DNA from 3 places in the Clostridium hominis genome. Region 1 is predicted to be linked to each of the others. Evidence: riboswitches for the same ligand, from Rfam matches in the RefSeq annotation. Region 1 holds a riboswitch; each other region holds the start of a gene.
What was found. A riboswitch is a leader RNA that binds a small molecule or an ion and turns the genes downstream of it on or off. The one in region 1 is predicted to bind cyclic di-GMP.
Positions count from the first base shown of each region.

Region 1 (5,005 bases):
TAATTACCTTATCTGGATCTATTTTGATTTCACTTTTTTCTACTGTATCAAAATTCAAATTAGCATTTACAGTAGCCTTAACTTTATCTTTACCAAAAATAGGTTCAAGCATTGAAACTACTGATTTTTGTAACTCTTCGCTTAGCTCTCTTTCTGCCGATCTAGAAGATGCTAATCCAACATTTTTAATTGGATTTCCATTTTCATCATATATATCTTCAGATAGCAAATTCATATTTTGATCTATAACTTCTATATTTTGCTTTGGTACATTTGTGCTACTAGCAGAAACTAAAGACATTATCGACTTTATTTGCGATTCATCTAACTCTCCTCCTGCTTTCAAAGCTATATAAACAGCGGCTTTACCTTCTTTATTTTCATTGGTAAACACAGACTCTTTTCCTTGTGTAATATGTACTCTAGCATCTTCTACTTGTGGAAATGTCTTTATAGTTTTTTCAAGCTCCCCTTGCAACATTCTTAATTTCTTTATTTGAAACTCTTCATCAGTCATAGAAAGGCTTGACCCCTCATCCATTAACTCAAACCCTTTTGAACCATTAGTAATGGTAGAAGATAGTTCTAATCTTAATCTGTCCACTTGCTCCTTTGGAACATATATAGTATTTCCTTCTATTTTAGTCTCAACACCTTTGTCTTCTAAAGCCTTGCTTATGTTGGCTGCATCATATGTATCTAAGCCTGAAAATAGAATTCCATATTTATTCTTAACACTATAATTGAAACTAAATATGATAGCTAACACTATAGCTACTACACCAATTCCTATAGCATATTTCTTATTCTTATCTAACTTTTTGAATCCATCTACTGACTTATTTATGAATTCTTTTATACTTTCTATAAAATTCTTCTGCATATTATTTACCTCTTAATGGATTTTAAAGTTGGATTTTATTTATTTCTTGATATGCTTCAACCATTTTATTTCTTACTTCTATAAGTAATTGCATTGAAAGCTGTGACTCTTGCATTGAAAGCATTACTTCATGCATTGTAATATCATCACCTTTTATAAGGCTTTCTATGCTGTTATCTGCATTTATCTGCTTTTCATTTACATTATTAATCGCATTACTTATGACATCTGAAAAACTCTTTTTCTCATCTATGTTCTTTTCTAAGCTTTGCATTCCTATATTATTTAATAATGAACTTGACCCTATTGATTGTATATTCATAACCTACCCACTACCTTCCTATTTCTAAAGCTTTAGATATCATATTCTTTTGAGCATTTAATGTATCAACATTCGATTCATATGCTCTTGATGCCGATATTAAATCTGACATTTCAACTAGTAAGTCAACATTAGGATATTCTACATATCCTTCATCATCTGCATCTGGATGACTAGGATCATACTCTCTTTTTAAAGGAGATTTATCTTCTTCTACCTTTGTTGTCTTTACACCTAATAACCCTAACTTTTTATCATAATTTTCAGAGAATATAGCTGTTTTTCTTATATAAGCCCCTCCATCTTCTGTTCTAGTAGTTCTTGAATTTGCAATATTGGATGAAATTACATCTAATCTTAGTCTCTCTGCCGATAAACCGCTTGCACTTATTCTCATACCATTAAATATACTCATATTAATTACCTTCCTGTTATCACACTTTTAGCTATTGCTAATTTTGTATTTGTTACACTAACCAATCCGTTATACATAAGTGTATTTGCGGCTTGATTTACTTTTTCATTTTCTAAATCAATATTATTTCCATCTGTTCTTATTGATGTTGACTTATCCTCTTTAACTTCTATCTTTGGACTTTTATTTATATTGTTTAGAGTTTCTTCGAAAGTTACATATTTTCTCTTGTATCCAGGTGTATTTATATTTGCTATATTATTTGCTATAGTCTTCCCCCTAATCTCAGTAGCATCTAGGCTTGTCTTTAAAAGTCTATATATTTCCATATTTACTCCCCTTCTTATTTTCAATTTTTTTAATTCTCTGAATTTTTTAACAAAAAAAATACTACTCCAAAGAGAGTAGTATTCTAAAAAACATTGTATAAGTATCTACTATTAAAACACATACTTTAATAACAATTATTATTAACTTAAATATAATAATAATTATTATAACTATCGTCTAATATTACATAAACAAAGTCTTAAAACAAAAAGTTCACTGACTCCTTGGCAACTGGCTGGCATGATTTTTAATTTTAGCCCCTATAGCTTTGCGTCACTAGGTTTCCCTAGTTTTGCCTATTCAATTTTAAAATTCTGCAAAAAAATACTACTGTCCGAAGACAGTAGTTAATAAAATTCTATTTAAAAGACAAGTATCTATATTAAGTGTAGGATATAATTACCCTTTATACTTAAATATTATAATAATACTTGTATATTTTAACATGAATCTCAAAACAAAAAGTTCACTGACTCTTCGGCAACTGGCTGGCATGATTTCTAATTTTAGCCCCTATAGCTTTGCGTCCTTAGATTTCCCTAAGTTTGCCATATTTAATTTACAAGTATCATTATATACCCTTTTTCTATTTATTTCTATACTTTTCACAATTTTTTTACATAATTTTACCTATATTTAGAATTATTTTTATAATTACACTTTTTTTGTTATTAAACTTTACTTTTTAAACTTATATTGTAATTATATTAAACAAAGGATAAAGCAATTGCTTTACCCTTATAAAACTAATTATCTTAATAATTGTAATACATTTTGTGGTTGTTGATTTGCTTGAGAAATCATTGATTGAGAAGCTTGAGATAAAATATTTAACTTAGATAAGTTAACCATTTCTTTAGCAACATCTACATCTCTAATTCTTGATTCAGCAGCTGTTAAATTTTCACTTGAAGTAGTTAAGTTACTTTGAGTATATTCTAATCTATTTTGAATAGCTCCCATATTAGCTCTACCAGTATTAATATCTTCAAGTGCCGTATCTATATTTTCTATTAAAGTTTGAGCATTTGCATTAGTATCCACAGCCATAGTTGAAGTACCAGTTATGGCACCTGTATCAGTTGCTATAACTAGACCTGTCAGCGTTTCAGCTATATCCTTTAAGTCTACATTATTTATAGTTCTAGTTTCATCAGTAGCTCCAGCTTGAATAGTTGTTGTTGCTGTTGTTCCATTTAAAACATTGATATCATTAAATTTTGTTTCTTGAGCAATTTTTAACATTTCTTCACCTAAGTGATTAATTTCAGTACTTATCTTTACTCTATCTTCTGCTGATAATGTATCATTGCCAGCTTGAACCGCAAGTTCTCTCATTCTGTGAGCTATGTTCCCAGCCTCTTCTAGAGCCCCTTCTTGAGTTTGAACCATAGAGATACCATCTTGAACATTTCTACTAGCTTGGTCTAATCCTCTAATTTGAGATCTCATTTTTTCAGAGATTGCTAATCCTGCAGCATCATCTCCAGCCTTAGTAATTCTTAATCCTGAAGAAATTTTCTCCATTGAGTTTCCTGATAAAGCAGTATTCTTTGTCATTGCATTGTGTGCTGTTAAAGCATTCATATTTGTGTTTACGATCATTGTAAAACCCTCCTTGATTTTTGACGACATCCTTGTCTTTTATATTCTATAAGGCTTAACTTCCTCTTGAAGAACCTTATGTTATATATATCGGTGTATACTTAAAATACTTTATACTTTTTTTGAAAAAATATTTAAATTTTCTTTTTTTATATTATTGTATAATTTATTTCCTTGGATACTAACTTTATATTCCTTTATTTCTTTTTTAGTATCTTGAATTTTTCTATCTAATAATGATTTAATCTCAAGCTCTAAACCTCTTAATTTTTCTCTATCATACAACAGCTTAAAACTTTCTATTTCATCATTAGCTATTAATACTTTTATAAATCCTTCCCGTTCTTCTATTAACAAATCAAATCCTTCATAATCTTCATCTTGTAGAGATTCTAACATAGCTATAGTTAACTCTTTATACAATTTTATTTTACTTTCCATGCTATACTCACCTACTGATTAACGAAATAATTCATTTGTGAGTTAAGCTTACTCATAGTTGCTTCTAATCTTGCAAATTTAGAATATAACTGTTGTTCTTTTGTCTTCATCTTACTCGTTAACTTTTTAATTTGCTCTTCTTGTTTTCTAATTTGTTCAGAATATAAGTTATTAAGATCAGTTGATGTCTTTTCAATACCTGCTTTTTTAGCGAATATACTAGTAGAACTTCCTACATATTTATACATATTAGTTTTTACTTTATCAAATACACCAGTAGTAATCTTTTCTGCTAAATCTCCATTTTCTTGAAGAACTTTTGTAAATTTATCTACATCAAGTTTTATTTGACCTGGTTTATTGTAATTATCAACACTTGTAATACCTATGTCTGATAAACTCTTACCTAAGCTCTCAAAAGGTCCTAGCATTGCACTTTTCATATCATCCATAAAGGCTCTTAGCTCACTATCATTTCTAAGCATACCTTCTTTAGATTTTTTATCCCAATTTTTTATTTCCTCTTCTGTCATTTCCTTTTTCTGAGCTTCTGTAAGAGGTGGATAACCATTTGATTTTTTCTGAGTTACTAAATCGTAAATATCATCCATTATCTTGTTATAATCATTTATAAAACTTTCTAATTTTTCAACTACAGGAGTTACATCTTGAGTTGAAGTTAAAGATGCTTGTCCAACACCATTTAAGTTATATGTTATTCCATCTATATTAAATGTATTTTTACTTTCATTTAATTCTTTAATCACCTTACCTGCACTATCCATTACAATAACTTCTGCATTTTTTCCTTCAGTTTCACTCATCTTCAAAAAGGATAGCGAATCTGAAGTATCTTTATTAACATAGTTACCATCTGCATCTTTTTCAACATCTATAATTTTCAAAGTTGAACTATCACCAGTAGTATTAGATGAAATAGTTAATTTTCCAGTCATATCACTAAAGGAAGCCTTAACTTCTCCTGGAAAACTTTCATTTATTTTATTTA
Region 1 is NZ_JACOOO010000047.1:90,946-95,950, reverse strand. Features, by position in the region: gene fliF (flagellar basal-body MS-ring/collar protein FliF) at 1-883, opposite strand, end outside; gene fliE (flagellar hook-basal body complex protein FliE) at 906-1,205, opposite strand; gene flgC (flagellar basal body rod protein FlgC) at 1,216-1,620, opposite strand; gene H8S20_RS19120 (flagellar basal body protein) at 1,626-1,949, opposite strand; cyclic di-GMP riboswitch class I at 2,174-2,257, opposite strand; cyclic di-GMP riboswitch class I at 2,427-2,510, opposite strand; gene H8S20_RS19115 (flagellin N-terminal helical domain-containing protein) at 2,701-3,555, opposite strand; gene fliT (flagellar protein FliT) at 3,667-3,996, opposite strand; gene fliD (flagellar filament capping protein FliD) at 4,008-5,005, opposite strand, start outside.

Region 2 (5,005 bases), on a different contig from region 1:
TGTCCCATTTCATGGTCAACACCCCAGCTACCTACACTAGTTAACATAGATACCATTACATCACCTTGAACACCTATATGTCCGCTAGCTGCATACATATATCCAAATGGCTGAGCAAGTCTTATATTTTCCCTAGTATATTTAATATCATTCTTTTCATTGCTTCCATCCATACCTAAATAATTAAATACAACATCCATATGGTCATTATACATATTTATAGTATTCTTAGGCCCAAATTCTTGATTTATATAAGCCTCATATGCTCCAGTTGCAGTACCTGTAAATACAAGATGTTCTGAAACTATTTCTACAACATCAATCATCTTTCTATCCATTACATTTGGATTAGCTGCTTTATCTTCATCAACTCTTACTTTATAGTCCTTTAAAAGTTCTAAGAACTCTTTCTCATCAGTATTTTTATCCATCATAGGGAACTGCTCACAACCTGAAGCGAATCTTATAACTGGCGCTTTACTTTGTTGTTCTTGTGTATATGGATTTACTATATATACAGCTCCTCCCGGAGTTACATCATGTCTATACCATCCATCATTTTGACTAACAGCTGGAACAGTTATTACATTCTTACCAACATGTAAACTTACCGTTCTTCCCCAACTTGCAAAACTTCCTTCTTGTTGTGAGAACATTAATTGTGGTAGTGGCTGTCCTGGTTCTGCATCTACATACACTGTTACTATTTCTCCAGGTCTAGCTACTATTCCAGTAGGTTGATTGTTGTTACCAAATCCAAATTTTAAATTTCTATTTGCATGTGAATTTCTATCTCCATACTGCTCTGCAACAACAGTTTTCACAGTTTGTAAAGTTCCGTTTACAGCCTCCTTAGCTACTTGTATATCTTTTAAATAAATAGGTGCTAAAGGATGATCCTTAACTTCATTTTCAAATGCTGTTAATTTTTCAATTGTGTTAAATTCTTCTGATACCGTATCCATTAATCCATTTGTAAATAACTTTTTCATTTTATTCGCTACTGCATCTTCTTTATATAATCTTATATCTGAAATCGATGCCCAATTTTCACGAGCCTTATCAAATACAAATTTAACTCTCTTAGCTTTAGTGGTTTCAAACTGCACTTCTAACATATCATTAGTTACTGTATATGAACCTTCTGTTATCTTTTGGAAGTTATCTCCTGTTGGGACTGGAGATATATATATACTGAATTGTTCAGCAAATCCTTTCCCTCCAACTCTAGATTTATATGTTAAGCGACTTATCATTTCTGCTTCTTCTAAAGTTAATACAACTTCATTCTTAAATGAATCACTATTTGGATTCCCAGTTTCCCAATGAGTATTTGCATCTTCATCTATTGCATACTTTATTGAAGAGCTAGAATATTGTCCACCATTATTACTTATACTTAAGTTTTTAACTCTATATACATCATCATATTCATTTATGTGCTCTGTATAGAATGGTTCAAATTTAGATATATTAGCATCTCCACTTTGAACTTGTCCAAATTCTATTAATTCTTTAGCTATACTTAATTTTTCAATATATTCATCTTTAAATGGATGTCCATTTGCTTCTTCTATTAAAGTATTAATAGCTTCAGTTGTTCCAAACTCTGGATTAACTTCATTCATGTTTTCATCCACAAACAATATATCAATTTTCTCATTTAATTTATCTGGCATATATAAACCAAACTCATAAGCTAAAGCCCAATTTTCATAACCTTTTTTATATACAAACTTTATTCTTCTTACTTCTGTTTCCTTAAATTTTATCTGTAAAGTGTCTTTAGTTGTTATATTAGCTGATCCTTCTGAAATCTTTTCAAAAGTATCTCCCTCTGAAGTTCTAGAGCCATATATTTCAAACTCTTGTGCAAATCCTCTAGAAACTAAACTTGTATACATTATTCTATCTATTGTAGTTAACTCATCTAAAGTTATTATTACTTCGTTTGTATGGCTGGATGTATTTTGTTTACCTGAATGCCAATTAGTATTTACATCTCCATCCATAGCCCTTGATATAACATTAGAAGCGTAGTGTCCACCATTAGTTGTTATACTTGTAATCTTATTTAATGGTACTTTAAATAATTCATTATAATTAACTAATCTCTCATCGTTAAATTTCTTGAAATTAGATACTTTAGCCTCTGTAAACTCCAATTTAGTTCCATCCAAAAGTATCCTAGCATTATTTATATCTTCTACTATTTCATTATATAGAGGATGTGAGCTTGCTTCACTATTAAAGGCTTCTAACTTCTCTAATGTATCAAACTCAGAACTAACTTCATTCTTTAACTCATTAGTAAATATCTTGTTCATTTTATCTATTACTATATCTTCTTCGTAAAACCAAAATTCTGATGCACTAGCCCAATCCTGATTTGCTTTCTTAAATACAAACTTAATTTTTTTAGCTGTAATAGTATTAAACTTAAACTGAAGCATATCTCCTGTTACAGAATGGTTCCCAATAGCCATAAGCCTAAAGTCTTCATCTGCTCCTGATAAAGAAGCATATATTTCAAACTCAGTTGGAAATCCTTTTCCCTTAGCTCCATCTTGCCTAGTAGCATAAGCTATTCTATCAATAGATTGTACTTCCTCAAACTCTACCACAACTTCATTTTTAAAAGTTGAAGTGTTTTGTTTTCCAGTCTCCCAATGAGTAGCTAAGTTTCCATCTATAGCTTTATCTATTGAACTAGATGAATATTGCCCCCCATTATTTGAAATAGACTTAATTTGATTTCTTGCAATTTTGTACTGTTCATTATACCCTTCAAAATCGCTATAATTTGTTAAATTAAATTTAGTGACTGTGACTTGATCTACCACCTCTGATTGTAAAGCATTACTTCCATCAGTGTTAAATTCCTCCTTTTCCCTATTAACACTGCTTCTTAATATTTCATCAGCATAAGAATTTATTGCTGGTGAAATATTAGTTACTATCAACGATACCGCTAATATTGCTGATAATTTTTTCTTCATGATATGTCCCCCTTTAAAATTAATAATTTTGTAAGTATAAAATGGCTATTAAGTTTTATACTTGCACAACTAAGGGTTATCACCAAGCCTAAGAACAAAAAAAAACTACCCTATAAAGGGTAGTTGCCATCTATTTTGGACATCACAAGAAATCTACAACTCAGAAATAAATATTTCATTAGCCATAAAATAACTCATAATAAACAAAGAATATTCATTCTTCGGCAACTGGCTGGCATAGTTTTTTAACCTTAGCCCCTTTAGCTTTGCGTCTCTAGATTTCCCTAGATTTGCCATTATTCTTTTTACAAATATATTTTATACTAATTTCTGAGTTTTTTAAACAGTTTTATATAATATATTGTAATTTTTTTCTCTTAATCCCCTTTTTCTTATAAAAAATTGTTTTAATAAGGGAAGAATGGATATGGATATGGGTATGGGTATACTGGATAAATAAATGGATATCTTAATAATTCGAGTCTGTTTATTCCACGCATCGGAAACTTTCTTCGTCTAAACCGTCTATATCTATTCGAACGATTGTGTCCCATAGGTTGCTGACGAGTATTTGTATCTTCATTATCATCAATTACTACATCTTCTCCAACTAGCACTATAATGTCATCATCATCTACCCCTTCAATGATCCCATCACACGTACTTCCATCATTCATTATTAAAACCGCATGATAAGTTAAATATGTCTTACATTCCTCTTTTATTGAATGTAAATCTCTATAAGAACCAACTACCTCTAAAGACATATATTTGGCACCTCCTTTTTAATTAATATGATATTCCTATATGACTCTAGTTGTTCTATATTAGTGAAGTTAAACTTAAAAATAAATTTAAATTTGTTTTTATATCCATATAAAAAAAGAAGAAATTGCTTTAAAACAATTTCTTCTCATAATTCAACTTCTAATTTTTATCAGCCGGATATACAAGTCCTATTTGTCTTCTTGCCTCATCCATTATCTCCATAACATTTTTAGAAAACTCTAAAGAATTAATCTTAGATTCTTTTTCTTCATTTTGTATTATATTAATAAATTCTTCGATTTCATAGCACATATTATGTTGTTCTTGATATCTAGATAAATCCTCAACTCTCCCGTCTCTATATATAATTTTTACAGACCCCATTGTATTTACTCTATCTATTACCATAGTTCCCTCTTCCCCCTGAATCTCTGTAGGAAGGTGTGAGTTAGATATTTTAGAGTATATTACGTTAGCTTCCATATCATCATACTTAAATATTATTGTACCCTCTCCATCAGCTCCTGATTCAAGCATATAGCTACTAGCTTTTACTTCATTTGGTTTTCCAAAAAGAGCTACCATCGGAGCTATAGTATATACACCAATATCCATTAGTGATCCATTTGATAATTCAGGATTAAAAGCATTTAATACTATTCCCTCTTTATACTTATCATATCTTGAAGAATATTGACAAAAGCTTGCAAAGTATCTTCTTACTTTACCAAGCTTATTTATATTTTCCATAGCAGCTTTAAAATTTGGCATAAGTGTAGTTTTCATAGCTTCCATTAATACTACATTATTTTTCTTGGCCGCTTCTATCATTTCATTAACTTCTTTTGCATTGGAAGCAAAAGCTTTTTCTCCTAATACATGTTTCCCATTATTCATAAATAGTATTGCTTGCTCTGCATGTAACCTATTCGGTGATGCTATATATACTGCGTCTATAAGGTCACTTTTAGCCATTTCTTCTAGGCTAGTAAATGTATTTTCTACTCCATATTTATTAGCGAATTCCTTTGCTTTCTCTTCAGTTCTAGAGTAAACTGCTGTAAGTTTAAAATCCTTAACTAAGTTTGCCCCCTCTAAAAACCATGTTGTTATATTGTTTGTCCCTATAATTCCAAATCTAATCATTTCTCAAGCCACCTCTTTTATTATTTTATAAACATAATATTTTAATTAGTTAAATAAATTCTTTCACTCTTAGACTTTCATAGTTTCAGTTT
Region 2 is NZ_JACOOO010000004.1:307,147-312,151, forward strand. Features, by position in the region: gene H8S20_RS03150 (NPCBM/NEW2 domain-containing protein) at 1-2,999, opposite strand, end outside; cyclic di-GMP riboswitch class I at 3,220-3,304, opposite strand; gene H8S20_RS03155 (hypothetical protein) at 3,407-3,766, opposite strand; gene H8S20_RS03160 (Gfo/Idh/MocA family protein) at 3,927-4,913, opposite strand.
Region 2: it holds a riboswitch for cyclic di-GMP, as region 1 does, so the genes downstream of both, H8S20_RS03150 (NPCBM/NEW2 domain-containing protein) here and H8S20_RS19120 (flagellar basal body protein) in region 1, are expected to answer to the same signal.

Region 3 (5,005 bases), on a different contig from region 1:
GCTAATTACTATAAAAATATATCAAATTTAGAGTTTATATAGTGTTGATGTAAAATTTATATAGTAGTATAATTTTACATGAATATGAAATAAAATATAAAAATTGTATAAATAGGATGTTAGAGGGTAAAATGGGAAGAATAATATTTGAAAAGGTTATAGTTCATTCATTAGATAATAAAACAAATAATAAAAAATTGAGTGATTTCGAGTTGGAGGATTACAGTAGAATAGAGCCGCAATTGGCAAGACATATTCAAAGGTCTGAAAAACATGATAATAGAAAAATTGCCTTTTTTACAGGAAAAACCAATATTGTTAAAGATGCGTGTGAAAAAATTTTCAAAAATGATGATGCTTTTGTAAATGAATCTCAAACGATTGCAGAACATCTTTTTAGATGTATGACAGGTAATGCTTCGCCGGCTAATTTAATACTTTGTAAATATTCTGAAGAAGGAATAAAAAAAATAGCATTATTGAAAATGGATTTTAATGAAATATTTACTCCAATTGAAAAAGTTGTTGATGGGAAATTGAAAATTGAATTAGAGGCAATAGATAAATCTCTACCTAGTAAAAATGAAAAGTTACAAAAATGTGTATTTATATCTGAAAATATTTTTTTGAAAGATATTGAAGAAGAGCATATTTTATTATTAGACAAACAAAGGGGAAAAGAGGTTTCAGAATTCTTTAGCAAAGCATTTTTGAGTTGTGAATTAAAAAATACCAACAATCAAAATTTTGGGGTGTTTATACATGAATTCACAAGTTACATAAATGATGAATATAAGGATAATCCACAGGTTAAATCACAATTATTTAAAAAATTTAAAGAAGTTTTAATTAATTGTAAAGGTCAAGATATAAATGTACCAGATTTTTTAGGTGAAATATTTACGGATGAAGGAATAAAAGATAAGGCGTTAGAAAAAATAGGAGAAAAAGAAAATTTTGATTTTGAATTTAATGTTGACCCAGAGTATCTAAATGGAAGATTTCAGAAAGTTAGATATGTGACTAATTCTGGAATCACAATAGTTGGTGAAGGGGATGTATTCGAAAGTGATAATTTTGAAATTATAGATAAGAATGAGGATGGAAATGTAGATATAATAATCAGAAACGTTAAATATGATGTTTTAGATAATTAATTCGTTAATATACTGATATTAGGGAGGAGGGAGTTCTATGAATTATTATGAAAAGATCGATAAGTACATAAAATGCTTGTTTTATCAAGAAAATTTAAATTACACAGAAACCAATAATGAAATAAAAGTATTGGGTAGAAGTAAATTAGAAGATAAAAAGGATTTTATAAAGCTTTTAAGAGAAATTTTTAGTAGTGAAATAAAAGAATGTTTAAAAATAATAATAGAGAATGATGTTCTTCCTATAAATATAAAAGCGTATCCTGATATTGAAAGATTTATGGATGATATAAATAGAGAATATAAGGTTGATAGTATTAGTATTAAAATCAATAAGAGGGAGCTAAAAGGTAAATATATTAATGAATATAGTTTTATAAATAAAACTAACTTTGAGATATATTATTCACAACAAAGATTAGAAGAAAAAATAAAAGCATCAAAGTGCTATTTAGAAGATTTATTATATGAGGACAAATATTCAATATTTCTAATATTAAATGAAAGGTGCTCATTAATTTATAATGGGTTTGCAATAATTAGTGCGGATAATTTAATTGAAGAAACAATACAGGCAATTTCAATGAAATATAAAGAAACACAGGAAGTTAGAAAAGAACAAATAAGACAAAGAAATGAATTATCAAATTGGATTGATGGAACAAAGTGGATCACTCCAAATGATCTTTTTGCTGATATAGAATATATAGACAATAATATAGCAGAAATTATTGTACATTTATGTACAGATTTAATTATTAAGTCGCTTGCAAATATTACTATAGATACTAATGGAGAAGTAAAAAGTATTTTTATTGCAACTAAAAGAGCTGAAATAGAGTTTAAGGCAACTGAATACTCTATAAATTCAATGAAAAATTTATTTAAGTTGTACACTTGGGTTTATTCAAATTCATCTGCAGATAAAATTAATTTTGTAAGGAATATTATTGTTAGTATTGTTGTTGCAAAATGTCAAGGAAATATATATAACTTGATATTGAAAAATAGTGATTGGCTAGTAGTATCATCTAAAGACTCATATGATGAATTTATTGAAGACTCAATAGAAAAATATTTTGAGTCTAGATTTACATTAATTGATAGGATAAAGAATAATATTAATAGTGTTAATGAAAAGATAGATGAACTTATGATGAAAAATAGTAGTAATGCTCTAGCATTTGTAGCAACTATTGCAACAGGATTATTAACATATTCATTAGAGGACAATTCAAGTTTGAAAATAATGAAAGTAATAATGCTTGCATACTGTTTTGTTTTAATAATTAATATATTTTACATTATTCCAAATATAAAAAGACAATTTAAGCAAATAGAAGAGGAGTATCTATTCAATATACATAAGTATAATGAAAAATTTAGATTATCAGAACCTTTAGAGATTGAAGAAAAGCATTTTGGTGAAAATAAAAAAAATATTGAAAAAACATTTTGTATAATGAATATAACCTATTGGATAATTAGTTTAGCTATTTTATTTTTAGTGTTTAAAGATGGATTACTAGAAAATATTATAAAGATAATTTAGAAAGAGTGTATATGAACTATTTTTTTATGAAAAATAAGAAATAAGTTTATACAATAAAAAATAACAGTATATAACAAGTGAAGATAATTTTATTAATGGATATAAAACAAATAAGTATTAAGAAAATTAACAGAGAAAAGAGTAGAATATTATAATGGGAGTAAATATTAAATAATTTGTAGAAGTATTAGGTAGTGGAATGAATAAAGTTTATGAATTGATTAAAAAGAAGACTTACCTAAATTAAATTTAATATAAGCATATAATTAAGAAGAACTAGATTAGAGGAATATTAGTAAATAATATTTGAGAAATTGTGTAATGAAATCAATATTATTTAGATTTTAGAAGTCGAGGGTATTAATAGTTACGTATCGCCTCCACCAAATAAAACCGTACAGATTTTTCTGCACGGTTTTTCTATTTTATAGAAATAAATTCTTTATAAAAATTAAATTTTGCTTTTAATAATTCATCATAGTATCTACCATTTTTAGGGGGAGCTCTTTGTATTTATTCAATAATAATTCAGCTCTTTTCTTTAGTAGCAAGATTTAATAAATTTATAGTATTGAAGTTAACATCAGGAGCGATAGCAATTAAATAATTTCTTGATATAAATGTAAAAATTGAAAAAGTGGATAATAATTGACAAAAAAATATATAATATGATAGAATTTTATTGAAAAAATTAATAGGCAAACCTATGGAAACGTAGGGACGCAAAGCTATAGGGACTAAGGTTTTAAAACTATGTCAGCCAGTTGCCAAAGAGTACATTATACTTTTTGTTTTAAGATTTATAGTTAGTATTATTGCGTATATTTATATGAAAAATATTAAATTATCAAGTCTGTATTAAGTTACTCTTTTTGAGTAACTTTTTTTTATTCTTAAAGAAAATTTATCTATAATGTACTTCTGAGGGGGAAAATCAGGAGGGGTAAATATGAAAAGAAAAATCGCAGCATTAGTAGCTATGTCTATAGTAGTTACTAATACTATGCCAACAATGAGTGCTTTTGCAGATGAAATTGCAAGAAATAAAGCAACAGGCATAGTAAAGAAAGTAAGCCCAAATATGGTGGTGGAGAATTTCAAAATGAAGGATTATGAAAACTTCACTAAGTATAATGAAGCTTATAGGGTAAATGTAAAATCAATAACTAATAATGGGGGGAAGTACAATCAAAGTGTTATAACTAATGCTATAGATGGCAAGTTAGAAACACACTGGGAAACTGGAATAGAGAATAAAGCAGACTTTAAAAACGAAGTAGAATTTGAATTTGAAAATGTTGAAAAAATAAACAGATTAGCTTATGCTACTAGACAAGATGGGGCGAAACCTAAAGGTTATCCTAAAACTGCACAAATTCTAGTATCTGAAACAGAAGATGGAGATTACAAATTAGTTGGAGAAGTTACAAGCACTAAAGTAACTGGAGATATGGTTGAATTTAAATTTGATACAGTAGAAGCTAAGAAAGTTAAGTTTATATTCTCTGATGTTCATAATGGTTGGGCAAGTGCTTCAGAGTTTTGGTTCTACAAAGAAGATAAAACTTTAGATAAGATGGAAACACTTTTCACTGACAATAACATGAATGAAGTTAGCCCTGATTTTGCTAACTTAGAAGATCTTAAAGCTTTAGAAAAAGAAGCTAAAGATCATCCGTTCTATGCAAACTTCAAGGAAGATATAGATAATGCTATAGCTATATTAGAAGGGGAAGAACTAGAAAGTGGTATAGCTAAAGTATCGAAATTAACTGCATATGATACAGAATATCAAGACGCTTATAATGAAAAATTTATGATATCAACAAATAAAATAACTAAAGTAGAAGCTAATGGTGGAATATATCCAGGTACTAAATATGAATATATGTTTGATGGTGACCCTAATACACATTGGGAAACTACCAAAGATAATAGCACAGATTTCACAAATGAAATAACTTTAACTTTAGATGAAGCACAAGTTATAGATAGATTAGCTTATAAAGCTAGAAGTGTAAATAGCAAAGGATTTCCTACTAAGTTTGAAATACATGTTTCAGAAACTTCTAAAGGAGAAACATTCCAAAAAATAGCCGATGGAGAAGCTAGTGTAACAAGTGACATGGTTGAATTCAAGTTCGCTCCTACAAAAGTTAAAAGAGTTAAATTAGTATTTAACGAATGTAACAGTGGTAGGGCATTTGCTTCAGAAATGAGATTATATAAGCAAGATGAATTAAGTGAAAGGTACGCTACATTATTTACAAATGATAAGAAAAATGAAATAAGTAGT
Region 3 is NZ_JACOOO010000004.1:291,030-296,034, reverse strand. Features, by position in the region: gene H8S20_RS03120 (nucleoid-associated protein) at 132-1,157, shown strand; gene H8S20_RS03115 (hypothetical protein) at 1,195-2,709, shown strand; cyclic di-GMP riboswitch class I at 3,397-3,481, shown strand; gene H8S20_RS03110 (NPCBM/NEW2 domain-containing protein) at 3,659-5,005, shown strand, end outside.
Region 3: it holds a riboswitch for cyclic di-GMP, as region 1 does, so the genes downstream of both, H8S20_RS03110 (NPCBM/NEW2 domain-containing protein) here and H8S20_RS19120 (flagellar basal body protein) in region 1, are expected to answer to the same signal.